Stappia indica: one gene and its partner. The protein of the gene in region 2 interacts with the protein of the main gene of each other region in a pairwise test. Links are inferred from orthologs where the notes say so. Each region holds a gene or a part of one and is shown on either strand. Other genes may lie near its edges.

The links.
Region 1: the proteins of def (region 2) and GH266_RS13085 interact in binary tests that used the Escherichia coli proteins (3 or more experiments, as listed by UniProt). The link is inferred for Stappia indica from one-to-one orthologs.

Annotation. Positions count from the first base shown.
Region 1 is NZ_CP046908.1:2,777,052-2,783,700, reverse strand. Bases 2,594-5,466 are described here. They hold GH266_RS13085 (aspartate-semialdehyde dehydrogenase), read right to left. Parts: upstream 4,611-5,466; coding sequence 3,576-4,610; downstream 2,594-3,575. Other genes in these bases: GH266_RS13080 (esterase-like activity of phytase family protein), read right to left, coding at 4,947-5,466; ggt (gamma-glutamyltransferase), read right to left, coding at 2,594-3,417. Outside these bases: GH266_RS13100 (GNAT family N-acetyltransferase), read left to right, coding at 1-382; GH266_RS13095 (MFS transporter), read left to right, coding at 379-1,620; more of ggt, read right to left, coding at 1,642-2,593; more of GH266_RS13080, read right to left, coding at 5,467-6,011; cobaltochelatase subunit CobT, read right to left, coding at 6,016-6,649.
Region 2 is NZ_CP046908.1:3,651,570-3,658,076, forward strand. Bases 1,359-4,089 are described here. They hold def (peptide deformylase), read left to right. Parts: upstream 1,359-2,330; coding sequence 2,331-2,849; downstream 2,850-4,089. Other genes in these bases: GH266_RS17070 (DNA recombination protein RmuC), read right to left, coding at 1,359-2,125; GH266_RS17080 (MarC family protein), read left to right, coding at 2,891-3,523; fmt (methionyl-tRNA formyltransferase), read left to right, coding at 3,611-4,089. Also shown: GH266_RS17060 (2-hydroxyacid dehydrogenase), read right to left, coding at 1-124; GH266_RS17065 (hypothetical protein), read left to right, coding at 390-716; more of GH266_RS17070, read right to left, coding at 857-1,358; more of fmt, read left to right, coding at 4,090-4,546; GH266_RS17090 (GNAT family N-acetyltransferase), read left to right, coding at 4,650-5,177; tRNA pseudouridine(38-40) synthase TruA, read left to right, coding at 5,212-6,054; GH266_RS17100 (DUF2189 domain-containing protein), read right to left, coding at 5,982-6,507. UniProt on the Escherichia coli protein: Removes the formyl group from the N-terminal Met of newly synthesized proteins. Requires at least a dipeptide for an efficient rate of reaction. N-terminal L-methionine is a prerequisite for activity but the enzyme has broad specificity at other positions.

The DNA of each region.
Region 1 (6,649 bases), 870 kb from region 2 along the record:
GTTCGAGCCGAAGTGGCGGCATTTCCGCGAGCGCTTCAGCCTGATGGGGACAGCGATCCGGGTTGCGGGCCTTGCCCTGCTCGACAAGGAGGAGGACGAGGACGTGCTGTCGATGGATGGAATTGCGGTCGGGCAAGGGGCGCGCGGTGCAGGTGTCGGCAGCGCCCTGCTGGCCGAGATCGTCGCGATGGCCCGGCGCGCCGGCAAGCGCGCGGTAAGGCTCGACGTCGTCGATACCAATCCGCGGGCCAAGGCGCTCTATCTGCGCTGCGGCTTCGTGGAGGAGGGACGACGCCGGCTCGACCTGCTGCGGCCGGTCTTCGGCTTTGCCTCGGTCACGACCATGCGACACCACCTCACGGATGCGGCAGGGAGCGCATGAGCGAGACCGGGGAGAGGGTCGAGACCGGACAGCTGCCGTCGCCGACCGCGCCTGTGCCCGACCGGCCGCAGGTGGCCGAGGTGGCGGAGCACGTGCCCGGCGCGCCGCAGACGCTCGACCGTGCGGCGATTGCGGTGGTGCTGATGCTGGTCGGCGTGTTCGGCCTGGCGCAGGGGCTCACCTATCCGCTGCTCTCCTTCATCCTGGAGCGGCAGGGAACGCCGGCCTGGCTGATCGGCAGCAATGCCGCCATGATGGCGCTGGGCCTGATCCTGTCCGCGCCCCTGGTGCCGCAACTGGCGATCCGCTTCGGTGCGGCACGGCTGGCCATTGCCAGTGCGCTGCTGCTGGCGGTGCTGTTCGCGCTGATCGGCACGGTGCAGTCGCTGTGGCTGTGGTTTCCGGCGCGCTTCCTGCTCGGCGTCGGCATCAACGGGCTCTACATTTCCAGCGAGACCTGGGTGAACCAGCTGGCGCCCGACCGGATCCGCGGCCGCATGCTGGGCCTCTATGCGACGGCGCTTGCCGCCGGCTTCGCGCTCGGCCCGGCGACGTTGACGGTGACAGGCACGCGGACGCTCACGCCGTTCCTTCTTTGCATCGCGGTCTGTCTGGTCTGTGCGCTGCTGATCGCCTCGATCCGCCATCGGCTGCCGCGGTTTGCCGCCGGCGAAAACGGGTCGATCCGCGCCGTTGCGCCGCTGATCCCGTTCCTGCTGGTGGTGACCGGCATTGCCGCCGCCTTCGACCAGGCGATCCTGACGCTGTTCCCGGTCTACGGTCTCGGTCACGGCCTCGACGAGGCGGCGGTGGCAACGGCGCTTGCCGTGCTGATCGTCGGCAACATCGTCTTCCAGGTGCCGATCGGCACGGTGGCCGATCGCTGGGGGCCGCGCCTCGTCATGGTGGTGCTGTGCCTGCTGACCATTGCCGGCGCCGCGTTGCTGCCGGTGCTGATCGAGACGAAATGGCCGCTCTGGGCCATGCTCTTCGTCTGGGGATCCTCGGCCTATGGCGTCTACACCATCGCGCTGATGGAGCTCGGCCGCCGCTTCACGGGCGCCATGCTGATCGCCGGCAATGCCGGTTTTGCCGTGATGTGGGGTGTGGGCGGCTTTGCGGGGCCGGCGATCTCCGGTCTCGCCATCGATCTCGCCGGCCTTTCCGGCCTGCCGATGCTGCTCGGCGGCGTCTACGTGCTGCTGCTGGCGGCGACCCTGCTTCGCCGGCGGGGCTGAGCCCGCCGGCCCTTTGCAGGATCAGTTGCCGGCGGCCAATGCGCCCTGCACCCGCGGGTCCGAGGCGCCGGCAAGGCCGTTCTCGACCGCCATCACCGACTGGGTGGAGCCCATGGTGGCGCGCTCCTCCACCGTGTGACCGAGCCCGCGCAGGATCGCCAGCGTGTCCGGCGAGAAGCCGTCCTCGATGCGGATCTCGTCGGGCAGCCATTGATGGTGCATGCGCGGGGCGGCGGTCGCCTCGGCGATGTTCATGCCGTGGTCGACCACGTTGAGGATGATCTGCAGCACGGTGGTGATGATGCGGCTGCCGCCGGGAGAGCCGGTGGCCAGCACCAGCCGGCCGTCGCGAAACACCAGCGTCGGGCTCATCGAGGAGAGCGGCCGCTTGCGCGGCGCAACGGCATTGGCATCGCCGCCGATGAGGCCGTAGGCGTTCGGCACGCCGGGCTTGGCGGAGAAGTCGTCGAGCTCGTTGTTGAGCAGGATGCCGGTGTCGCCGGCCATCATGCCGACACCGTAGGAGAAGTTGAGCGTGTAGGTGTTGGAGACCGCATTGCCCTGACCGTCCACCACCGAATAGTGCGTGGTCTCCTCGCTCTCGTAAGGGGCCGGCTTGCCGGGGGAAAGGCCTTCCGCGGGCGTTGCCTTTTCTGTGTCGAAATCGGCCATTCGCGAGGCGGCATAGGCCTTGGAGGTCAGGCCCTTCACCGGAATATCGACGAAGTCGGGGTCGCCGAGGAACTCCGAGCGATCCGCATAGGCCCGCTTCATCGCCTCGGCCATGACATGGAGCGTCGCCGCCGAACCGGAGCCGGATGCGGCCAGGTCGAAGGGCTCCAGCATGTTGAGGATCTCGACGAGATGGACGCCGCCGGAGGAGGGCGGCGGCATGGAGACGACCTCGTAGCCGCGATAGGTGCCCGAGACGGGATCGCGCCATTTCGCCTCGTAGGCGGCAAGATCGGAGGCGGTCATGTCGCCGCCGCCTTCGCGGACGCGTGCGGCGATCGCCTCCGCGACCGGGCCCTTGTAGAAGCCGTCCGGGCCTTCGTCGGCGATCTTCTGCAGCGTTGCGGCGAGTTGCGGCTGGCGCAAGGTCTCGCCGGGCTCGTAGAAGCCGCCGCCGGGCTTGTAGAACGTCGCGAGCGCGGCAGGATCCTTGGACAGGCGGGGCAGGGCCTGTTTCAGGGAGCCGGAGAGATCGTCGGAGACGGGAAAGCCATCGCGGGCAAGCGCGATGGCGGGGGCGAGCAGCTCGGCGAAGCTGAAGCGGCCGCTGCCATGGCGGGCATGGGCGGCGTGGAAGCCGGCAACGGTGCCGGGAACGCCGACGGCAAGGCCGGAATAGCGGGATTTCTCGCTGTCGGCATTTCCCTCGGCATCGAGGAACATGTCCCGGGTGGCGGCGGCAGGGGCAAGCTCGCGATAGTCGAGAGCCTGAGTCTCGCCGCTCCCGGCCATGTGGACCAGCATGAAGCCGCCGCCGCCGATATTGCCGGCGCGCGGCAGGGTCACGGCAAGGGCGAAGCCGACTGCCACCGCCGCATCGACCGCATTGCCGCCGGCAGCGAGGATGTCGCGGCCGACGCGGGTCGCGGTCGCTTCCTGGCTGGCGACCATGCCGCTGCGGGCAAGCACCGGGTGGAAGCGGTCCGAGCCGGAGAGGATCGGCGCCGGCTGGGGCGCGGCTGGAGCGGCTGTCTGGGCAAGGCCGGGTCCTGCCCACAAGAGGCAGGCGGCAAGGGCGGCGCTGGCGATCCTGCGCACCGGTGCCCGCTTTGGTGTCCTGTTCATCGTCTCACTCACTCCCGGGATGCTGTTCTGGGCGGGCAGTCTGTCGGGTTTTGGCCGGCGCGGCCAGCCCTGTCAGGATTGCCGGGAGCGGGCAAAAAAAACGGCGCGGCCCGCAAGGGACCGCGCCGCGCAGCATACGGATTTAGAAAGCGGGAGCTTCAGGCAGCGGCCTTCTTCGGGGTGATCAGGCCGCGATTGACCAGAACTTCCGCGATCTGCACGGCGTTCAGAGCCGCGCCCTTGCGCAGGTTGTCGGCGACGACCCAGATGTTGAGGCCGTTCTCGATGGTCGCGTCCTCGCGGATGCGGCTGACATAGGTCGCATCCTCGCCGGCGCTCTCGTAAGGCGTGACGTAGCCGCCGTCCTCGTGCTTGTCGACGACGAGCACGCCCGGCGCCTCGCGCAGGATGTCGCGGGCCTCATCGGCGGTGATCGGGCGCTCGAACTCGATGTTGACGCTCTCCGAATGACCGATGAACACCGGCACGCGCACGGCGGTGCAGGTGACCTTGATCTTCGGGTCGAGCATCTTCTTGGTCTCGGCCAGCACCTTCCACTCTTCCTTGGTGTAGCCGTCCTCCATGAAGACATCGATATGGGGAATGACGTTGAAGGCGATGCGCTTGGTGAACTTCTCCGGGGTGATCGGGTCGTTCACGAAGATCGAGCGGGTCTGGTTGAACAGCTCGTCCATGCCGTCCTTGCCGGCGCCGGAGACCGACTGGTAGGTGGACACGACGACGCGCCGGATGGTGGCCGCATCGTGCAGCGGCTTGAGCGCGACGACCAGCTGGGCGGTCGAGCAGTTCGGATTGGCGATGATGTTCTTCCGGGTGAAGCCGGTGATGGCGTCGGCGTTCACTTCCGGAACGATCAGCGGCACGTCGGCGTCGTAGCGCCAGGCCGAGGAGTTGTCGATGACGACGCAGCCCTTGGCGGCGATCTTCGGCGACCACTCCTTGGACACGGTGCCGCCGGCGGACATCAGGCAGATGTCGACATCCGAGAAGTCGAAATGGTCGATGGCCTGGCAGGTCAGCGTGCGGTCGCCGAAGGAGACGTCGACGCCCTGCGAACGGCGGGAGGCAACAGGCACGACCTCGCTGGCCGGAAAGCCGCGTTCGTCCAGGATGTCGAGCATCTCGCGGCCGACATTGCCGGTCGCGCCGACCACTGCGATCTTGTAAGCCATTGGTATTCAGTCCTCTCTTGCCGCTCCCCGCCAACCCGAAGCCGCCATCCCTGCGGGAGCCTCAGGTCCGTTCGGTCCCCCTTCGGACCCGGGGGAGCGCGGGTCGAGAGGGCCGTCAGGCGGTCGTTTTGCGGGTCGTCGTCGTGGTCGTGCCGGCGCACGCGACACCGTTCGCGGCTTTCGTCGCGGCGAACGGGGCGTTGAAAAGGGCGCTCGGCTTCGGCATGGGATCCCTCGCGGATCCGGACGGGAACTGTCCGGACCTCGACGGCGACTAGATGACGCCATGCGCGGCCATTGTCAACACGGCCTTGCGGATGCGGCCTTGCTGCGGGGTCAGCCGTCGATGCGGAAGCGCAGCAGCAGCGTGCGCTGGAGGATCGAGCGGTTGTCGTCGGAGACGATGGTCAGGATGGTCTCGCCGGCGGCATTCCGGTGCACGGCAACGCCTTCCATGTTGTCGATCTGCTCGGAAAAGCCGGCCTCCAGCAGCACGCGGCCGACCACCATGGCGCCGGGCTTCAGCTCCGCTGCCGGCAGCAGGCGCACCCGCATGCCGATGCCGTGGCGCAGGGTGAAGCGGCGCTCCAGCAGCACCATGTCGCCATTGTCGAGGAAGGCCGCGTCGGTGGCGTCGTAGGAGTCCTGCCGCAGGACGGTGAAGGTGCCGGGTGTCGACCCGCCGAGCAGGTAGCCCGGCAGGTTCGAGTTGAAGGTCTGTCCGCGTTCGGAGACCACGACCAGCGTGCCGGCCAGAGGACCGGAATTGGCGAAGGCGACCGCCTCCATCCCCTTGTTGTGACGCAGGTTGCCGGTCAGCGTGGCCGGCAGGTCGATCGAGCGGCCGGGCGTGCGCGGGTCGGTCAGCGGATAGGGGAAGGCGTAGATCGCGTGGTAGCGCTCGGTCGCCATGTAGAGCTCGCCGGTGCCGTCCGGATTGCGGCGCAGGGCCAGGGCCTCCGCATCGCCGCGGCCGCGGTCCATCAGCGGCCTGCCGTTCGGGCCGATGATGGCACCGAGGCGGGCGTCGCGCACGGCGAGCGGCCGCCCGTTCGGGTCCGCGTCGATGGTTGCGGTGAGCCAGAGGCCGTTGTCGGCGATCGCCACCATCTCGCGGCCGTCGGCGCTCAGGACCAGGCCGGACAGGCCGCCCATATGGCGGTTGCCGGACAAGAGCTCCAGACCGCCGAGAAAGGTCAGCTCGCCGAAGCGCGGCTCGTCGGCACGGCCGATGCGGAACGCGTCGATCTGCTTGCTGCGGATCGTCACGTCCTGAAGGGGAACGTCGATGACCGCGCGGGCCGGGGCCGGCATCAGCAGCAGCGCTGCCGCCAGCATGACGGAAGCCAGCGCGGCAGCGCGCCGCGTCGGGAGCCGAAGGGCCGGCAGGAGCCGGGTCATGGCGTCAGCGCGCCGAGCGGCGCCGTCCGCGACCGCCGCGCGACGGTGCTTGCGTCTGCTCGTCGAAGAGGTCGGCGAGCTGGTCGGTCATGGCGCCGGCCAGTTCCTCCGCATCGACGATGGTGACGGCGCGGCGATAGTAGCGGGTGACGTCGTGGCCGATGCCGATGGCGATGAGCTCCACCGGCGAGCGGGTCTCGATTTCCTCGATGATGTAGCGCAGGTGACGCTCGAGATAATTGCCCGGATTGACCGACAGGGTGCAGTCGTCGACCGGGGCGCCGTCCGAGATCATCATCAGGATCTTGCGGGCCTCGGGGCGGCCGAGCAGGCGCTTGTGCGCCCAGTCCAGCGCCTCGCCGTCGATATTTTCCTTCAGCAGGCCCTCGCGCATCATCAGGCCGAGATTGCGGCGGGCGCGGCGCCAGGGCGCGTCTGCGGACTTGTAGATGATGTGGCGCAGGTCGTTGAGGCGGCCGGGCTGGGCCGGCTTGCCGGCGGCGAGCCACGCCTCGCGCGACTGCCCGCCCTTCCAGGCGCGGGTGGTGAAGCCGAGGATCTCGACCTTCACGCCGCACCGCTCCAGCGTGCGGGCCAGGATGTCCGCGCAGGTCGCGGCAACGGTGATCGGCCGGCCG
Region 2 (6,507 bases):
GGATGTCGGCCGGGTCGCCGACGGCATCCGGCCAGGACCGGATCTCGTGTTCCGGCAGGTGCCGGGCAAGGCGCAGGGCCCAGGCGGCAGGGTTCCAGCCCTTGACGGCGATCAGCAAGCTCATGGCGGTCCTCCAAAGGGGTGTTTCCCTCCCTTAGAGCATCTTCCGCCGGCCTGTGCAGCACCTGGATCGAAAAAAGCGTCGCAAAGCCAAGCCTCTGGCGGCAAAGGCGCGGTGGTTGTCCGCATGGCTCCGAACCGCAATTCGCATCGACGATGCGGTGCGCAGCGAAACCGAATTTTGAGAGAAATTTTGCAAAATTCCGCGCTGAAATCGGAAAAATTTGATTTTCTTGTCGCAAACGCACTTTTCCGGGGGGAGAGGATAAATGGATATCGGAGACGTCAAGGAGGTGGTCGCCTGGGTCGACCTGATGCCGGGGCCGGGTCGCACGCCGACCCTGCATGTGACCGGCACGGTGACCGTCCCGACACCCGGCCACGAAGTGATGGCCGAGTTCGCCGGGATCGAGACGTCGGAGCCGCCGGTCTACCTCATCGAGGTGACGCCGCGCGAGGGCGCCGGCCCCTGCCCGCAGGTGCCGACCGACATCAAGTTCCACTATATCGAACGGAGCTACGCCGGGGCGGCGAGGACGGTGCGGGTGTTTTCCGGCAGCGACAGCGAGACGGCGAAGATCGGCGAGGCGCACTGACGCGGGGCCGACTTGTCCCCGCTCGCCGCCGGCCTCTATCCCCGCCCTATCCCCGGTGCCGTGCCCGCTCCGGACCGGGGTGGGCGGGCGTCGTTATCCCCGCAGGGTGCCGGCTGGCGTATGATATGTGGAGTTGGCCTTCAGTCGGCGGCGTAGGGGTCGTGCAGGCCCGGCAGGGGCAGGGGGCGTGCCGGCTCGTCGCGGCGGCCACGCGGCTCGGCCGCCGGCGTGCCGCCAACAGGGCCCGGCCGGTCGGCGGTGCCGTCTGAAGCCTGCTCGCCGCGCGGCGGGGCAAGGTCGAGATCGCCGATGGTGCGGCCGCGCTTGCCGATCTTGTCGGTCGAAATGAGGATCTGCTCGATGTCGCGTCCGGCCTGGCCGAAATGCTGCTGCAGCTTGCGGACCCGCTCGTCCAGCCGGTCGACATCGGCGACGAGATGGGCAACCTCGGCCTGGATCCGGTGCGCCTCCTCGCGCAGCCGCGCATCGCGCAGCACCGACTGGACCACCTGGATCGACAGCAGCAGGAGCGAGGGCGAGACGATCACCACCCGGACTCGGTGCGCCTTCTGGACGATGTCGGCGAACTGCTCGTGGATCTCGGCGAAGATGCTTTCGGACGGCACGAACATGAAGGCCGTGTCCTGGGTTTCGCCGGGAATGAGGTAGCGCTCGGCGATGTCCGTCAGGTGCTTGCCGATGTCGCGGCGGAACCGGGCGCGCGCCTGCTTCAGCGATTCCGCTCCTTCCGCCTGCTTCAGCTCGTTATAGGCCTCGAGCGGAAACTTGGCGTCGATGACGAGGGGCGGCGCGCCGTTCGGCAGATGGATCAGGCAGTCGGGCCGCACCCGGGTCGACAGGGTCGCCTGGAAACTGTAGCCGCCCGGCGCCAGCGCATCCTGGACGATGGCTTCCATCCGGCCCTGGCCGAAGGCGCCGCGCGCCTGCTTGTTGTCGAGGATCGACTGCAGCGCCCCGACCTGGCCGGAGAGGTCGCGGATCGTCGCCTGCGCCCGGTCGATGACTGCGAGGCGCTCGTGCAGGTGGCGCAACCCGTCATGGGTGCGCCGCGTCGTCTCGGCCATCGACTGGCCGAGCTTGTGGCTCATGCCGTCGAGCCGCTCGTTGACCGCGCGCATCAGGTCGCCCTGCCGGGAGCCGAAGACCTCGGCCATGGTCTGCATCCGGCCGGTCATTTCGGACTGGACCTTGAGCAGGTCGGCGATCCGCGCCTCGAGCTCGCGCGCGTGTTCGGCGGCCCGCCATTCGGCATCGCGGGCCCGGCCCGCCTGCCGAGAGACAGAGACGAGCGTCAGCACCGCGGCTGCGAGCAGCAGCAGCGCCGCACCGACCAGCGCCTCGCCGAGCGACACCGGCCGGCCGAGCAGAGTGAAGAGAATCGTCTCCATGGAAACAAAGATAGAACATTTGCCGCTGCCGCGAAACGGCGCAAGCGTGCAGGGCGGCAACCGGGCACCGTGGGCGGGCCGAGGGGCGCCCGGCGCGCGCACGACGCCGGCAGCTCCCTCGCGTGGGGCCGTAAACCGCGGAAATCGTGCGTTCCGGGCGCATCCGCGCGTTGACGCGGGCGGCCTTCTCCCATATTTCAGCACCATGACGAAACGAGACATCATCATCCTGCCGGATCCCAAGCTGCGCCTGGTCAGCGAGCCGGTCGCCAGCGTCGACGACGCCGTGCGCCAGCTGGCCGACGACATGCTGGAAACCATGTACGACGCGCCGGGCATCGGGCTGGCCGCGATCCAGATCGGCGTGCCGACGCGCATGCTGGTGCTGGACGTGGCGCGCGAGGGCGAGACGCCCGCGCCGATGGTGGTGATCAACCCCGAGATCGTCTGGGAATCCGACGAGCACTCCGTCTATCAGGAGGGCTGCCTGTCGATCCCCGAATATTACGAGGACGTGGAGCGGCCGGAGCGCATCGGCCTGCGCTTCCTCGACCGCGAGGGCGCGCAGCGCGAGATCGAGGCCGACGGCCTGCTCGCCACCTGCCTGCAGCACGAGATCGACCACCTGAACGGCGTGCTGTTCATCGACCACATTTCCAAGCTGAAGCGCGACCGCGTCGTGAAGAAGTTCCAGAAGCAGGCCCGGCTGACCGAAAAGGCCTGAGCCGCGCCGGAGACTGAACCTGCGACCCGGGAGCCGGACGCATGGACATCGCCTTCTTCCTCAAGGTCTTCGCGGCGCTTTTCGCGATCATGAACCCGGTCGCCAACCTGCCGGTGTTCCTGGCGCTGACCGGCGACCGCGATGCGGCGGGAAAGCGCGCCGTCGCGCTGACCGCAACGCTCGGCCTGATTGCCGGCTCGGTCGTCGTCTTCTTCGGCGGCGAGGCGATCCTGTCGCTCTTCGGCATCAGTATCGACGGCTTCCGCCTTGCCGGCGGGCTGCTGATCCTGCTGATCGCCCTCTCCATGCTGCATGGCGGCGAAAGCAGCGCGCAGGCCGGCACGGACGCAGAGAAAGAGCATCACCGGAGCGTCGACAATCCGGGCATCTACCCCTTGACCGTGCCGATGCTGCTCGGACCCGGCTCGATCTCGACCATCGTCATCTTCCGCGAGCAGGCGAGCGGGACGGGGCAGGAGATCGCCCTGGTGGCGGCGCTGGCTGCCATGGTCGCCGTGCTCTCGGCGACCTTTCTCGCCGCGCCGCTGCTGACGCGGGTGCTGGGCCGCACCGCGATCAGCATCATGAGCCGGCTGATGGGCATGATCCTTGCCGCCATCGCCATGGAGATGATGGTGGCGAGCCTCAAGGCCCTGTTGCCCGGTCTTGCATGAAGCGCCTCGCATGACGCGCCTTGCCTGATACGTTCAAACCCCTGAAAGCCGAGCCCTGCTCGACCCTTCGAAGGAGAAATCATGACCTTGCGCATCGTCTTCATGGGAACGCCGGAGTTTTCCGTTCCGACCTTGATGGAGATCGTCGGCCAGGGTCACGATGTCGTCGCCTGCTACACCCAGCCGCCGCGAAAAGCGGGCCGGGGCATGGAAGAGCGCAAGTCGGCGGTGCACCAGGCGGCGGAGACGCTGGGCATTCCGGTGCGCTGCCCGCAGTCGCTGAAGAGCGAGGAGGAGCGCGCCGCCCTTGCCGAGCTCGCGCCCGACGCGGCCGTCGTCGTCGCCTACGGGTTGCTGCTGCCGCGCGCGGTGCTCGACATTCCGGTGCATGGCTGCCTCAACCTGCATGCCTCGCTGCTGCCGCGCTGGCGCGGCGCGGCGCCGATCAACCGGGCGATCATGGCCGGCGACACGGAAACCGGCGTCGAAGTGATGCGCATGGAAGCCGGGCTCGACACCGGGCCGGTCTACATGGCCGAGAAGCTGGCGATCGGGCAGGACATGACGGCCGGCGAGCTGCACGACCGCCTGTCGGTGCTGGGCGCCGACCTGATGGTGCGCGCGCTTGCCGCCCTGCCGCGCGGCGCCCTGGTGCCGACGCCGCAAGTGGAGGAGGGCGTCACCTACGCCCGCAAGATCGACAAGGCCGAGACCCGCATCGACTGGACCCGGCCGGCCCGCGAGGTGCACGACCATGTGCGCGGGCTCTCGCCCTTTCCAGGGGCCTGGTGCGAGGTGGAGATCGCCGGGCGCTCCGAGCGGGTGAAGGTGCTGCGCAGCACGCTGGACGAAAGCGCCACGGGCGAGCCGGGCACGCTGCTGTCCGCCGGCGACGAGTTGCTGGTCGCTTGCGGCAGCGGTGCGGTGCGTCTGGTGCAGCTGCAGCGCGCGGGCAAGAAGCCGATGCCGGCGGCCGAGTTCCAGCGCGGGGCGCAGCTCAGCCCTGGTGCGCGCCTGTCTTGACCCTGCCTGTCCATCCATCGCCAAGCGGACGCGCGGCAGGCTATGATGCCCGCCAGCAAACCCGGCAGCCGCCGGTGCCAAATCGCCAAACGGATCCCAGACGATGACCCATCCCGCGCTTGAACCCGAGATCCGCCCTGCCACCCCTGCCGACGAGGCCGATATCTCGATGGTCATCGCCACGGCCTTCGGCGACGAGGCCGAGGCGCGGCTGGTCGACGAGCTGCGCTCCTGCGGCGCGCTGGTGCTGGAGCAGGTCGCGGTCGACCGGGACGGGCGCGTCGTCGGCCATATCGCCTTTTCGCGGGTGACCGGGTCGGGCGCCGGCCACCGCCTTGCCATCTCCTGCCTGGCGCCGATTTCCGTCAGTCCCGACCGCCAGCGCGGCGGCATCGGCTCGGCGCTGATCCGCGCCGGGATCGCAGCCCTGCGCGAGGGCGGCGAGGATCTCGTCCTGGTGCTGGGCCATCCCGGCTATTACCCGCGCTTCGGCTTCGATCCGGAGCTTGCGAAAAAGGTCGCCGGCCCCTATGCGGGACCTGCCTTCCAGGCGCTGGCGCTGAGCGAGGCCGCCCGTGCGGCCCTGCCGATCGAGGTCACCTTCGCCACGCCCTTCGAGGCCTTCGAGTAACCCCGCGCGACAACCGGCGAGCCGATCCCGTTCCATGCCCCGATACAAGCTGACAGTCGACTATGACGGCCGCCCTTTCGTGGGCTGGCAGCGGCAGGACAACGGTCCGTCCGTGCAGGGTGTGATCGAGCGGGCGGTGAAGGCGTTTTCCGGCGAGACGGTGACCATCGGCGGGGCGGGGCGCACCGATTCCGGCGTGCATGCGACCGGGCAGGTCGCGCATCTCGATCTGGAGAAGGACTGGCCGGCGGCAACCGTGCTCGGCGCGCTCAACTTCCACTGCCTGCCCGATCCGGTGGCGATCCTCGCATGCGAGAAAATGCATGAGGGGTTCGATGCGCGGTTCTCTGCGATCCGCCGCCACTACCGCTATCGCATCGCCAACCGGCTGGCGCCGCTGACCCACGATCTGGGGCTGGCCTGGCACGTGAAGAAGCCGCTGGACGCAGAAGCGATGCACGAGGCCGCGCAGGTCTTCGTCGGCCATCACGACTTCACCACCTTCCGCCATTCGCGCTGCCAGGCGAAGAGCCCTTGGAAGACGCTGGAGACCTTCAGCGTGCGCCGGGAGGGCGAGAGCATCATCGCCGAATGTTCTTCGCGTTCCTTCCTGCACAACCAGGTGCGCTCGATGGTCGGCACGCTGCGGCTGGTCGGCGAAGGGCGCTGGGGGCCGGAGGATGTCGCAAAGGCGCTGGCGGCGCGGAGCCGCGAGGCCTGCGGCCCGGTGGCGCCGCCCGACGGGCTGTATCTGACGCAGGTCGACTATCGCCCGGCGGAAGAGGATGCGGCCTCGCTCGCCGCCTATCGCGCCGGGCTTGCCGCCGGGGCGGATGAGGACGACGAGGCGGTCGGGGACGTGGTCTCGGGCGACTGAAGGCCGGCCTCGTCCTCCTGCGGGGCGGGCGGCACCAGCTTGCGATAGAGATGCCAGGTGGTGTGGCCGAGCACCGGCAGGGCGACGAGCAGCCCGGCGAACAGCGGCAGCATCGACACGATCAGCGTTGCGGTGACGACCAGCGCCCAGCCGATCATCGGCTTCGGGCTGGTGACGACCGCGCGCACGCTGGTGATCATCGCGGTGATGAAGTCGACGTCCCGGTCGAGCAGCATCGGGAAGGACACGACGGTCAGCGAGAACAGGATGACCGACAGCACCGCGCCGATGGCATTGCCGATGACCAGGAACATCAGGCCTTCGGGCGTCGTCACCACCACCTCGACGAAGGCGCCGAAGGACGAGAACGATTTGAAGCCGAGGAACAGGGCGAGCAGCAGCCGCACCTGATACATCCACATGATCTGGACGAAGAGCACGACGAAGGCCATC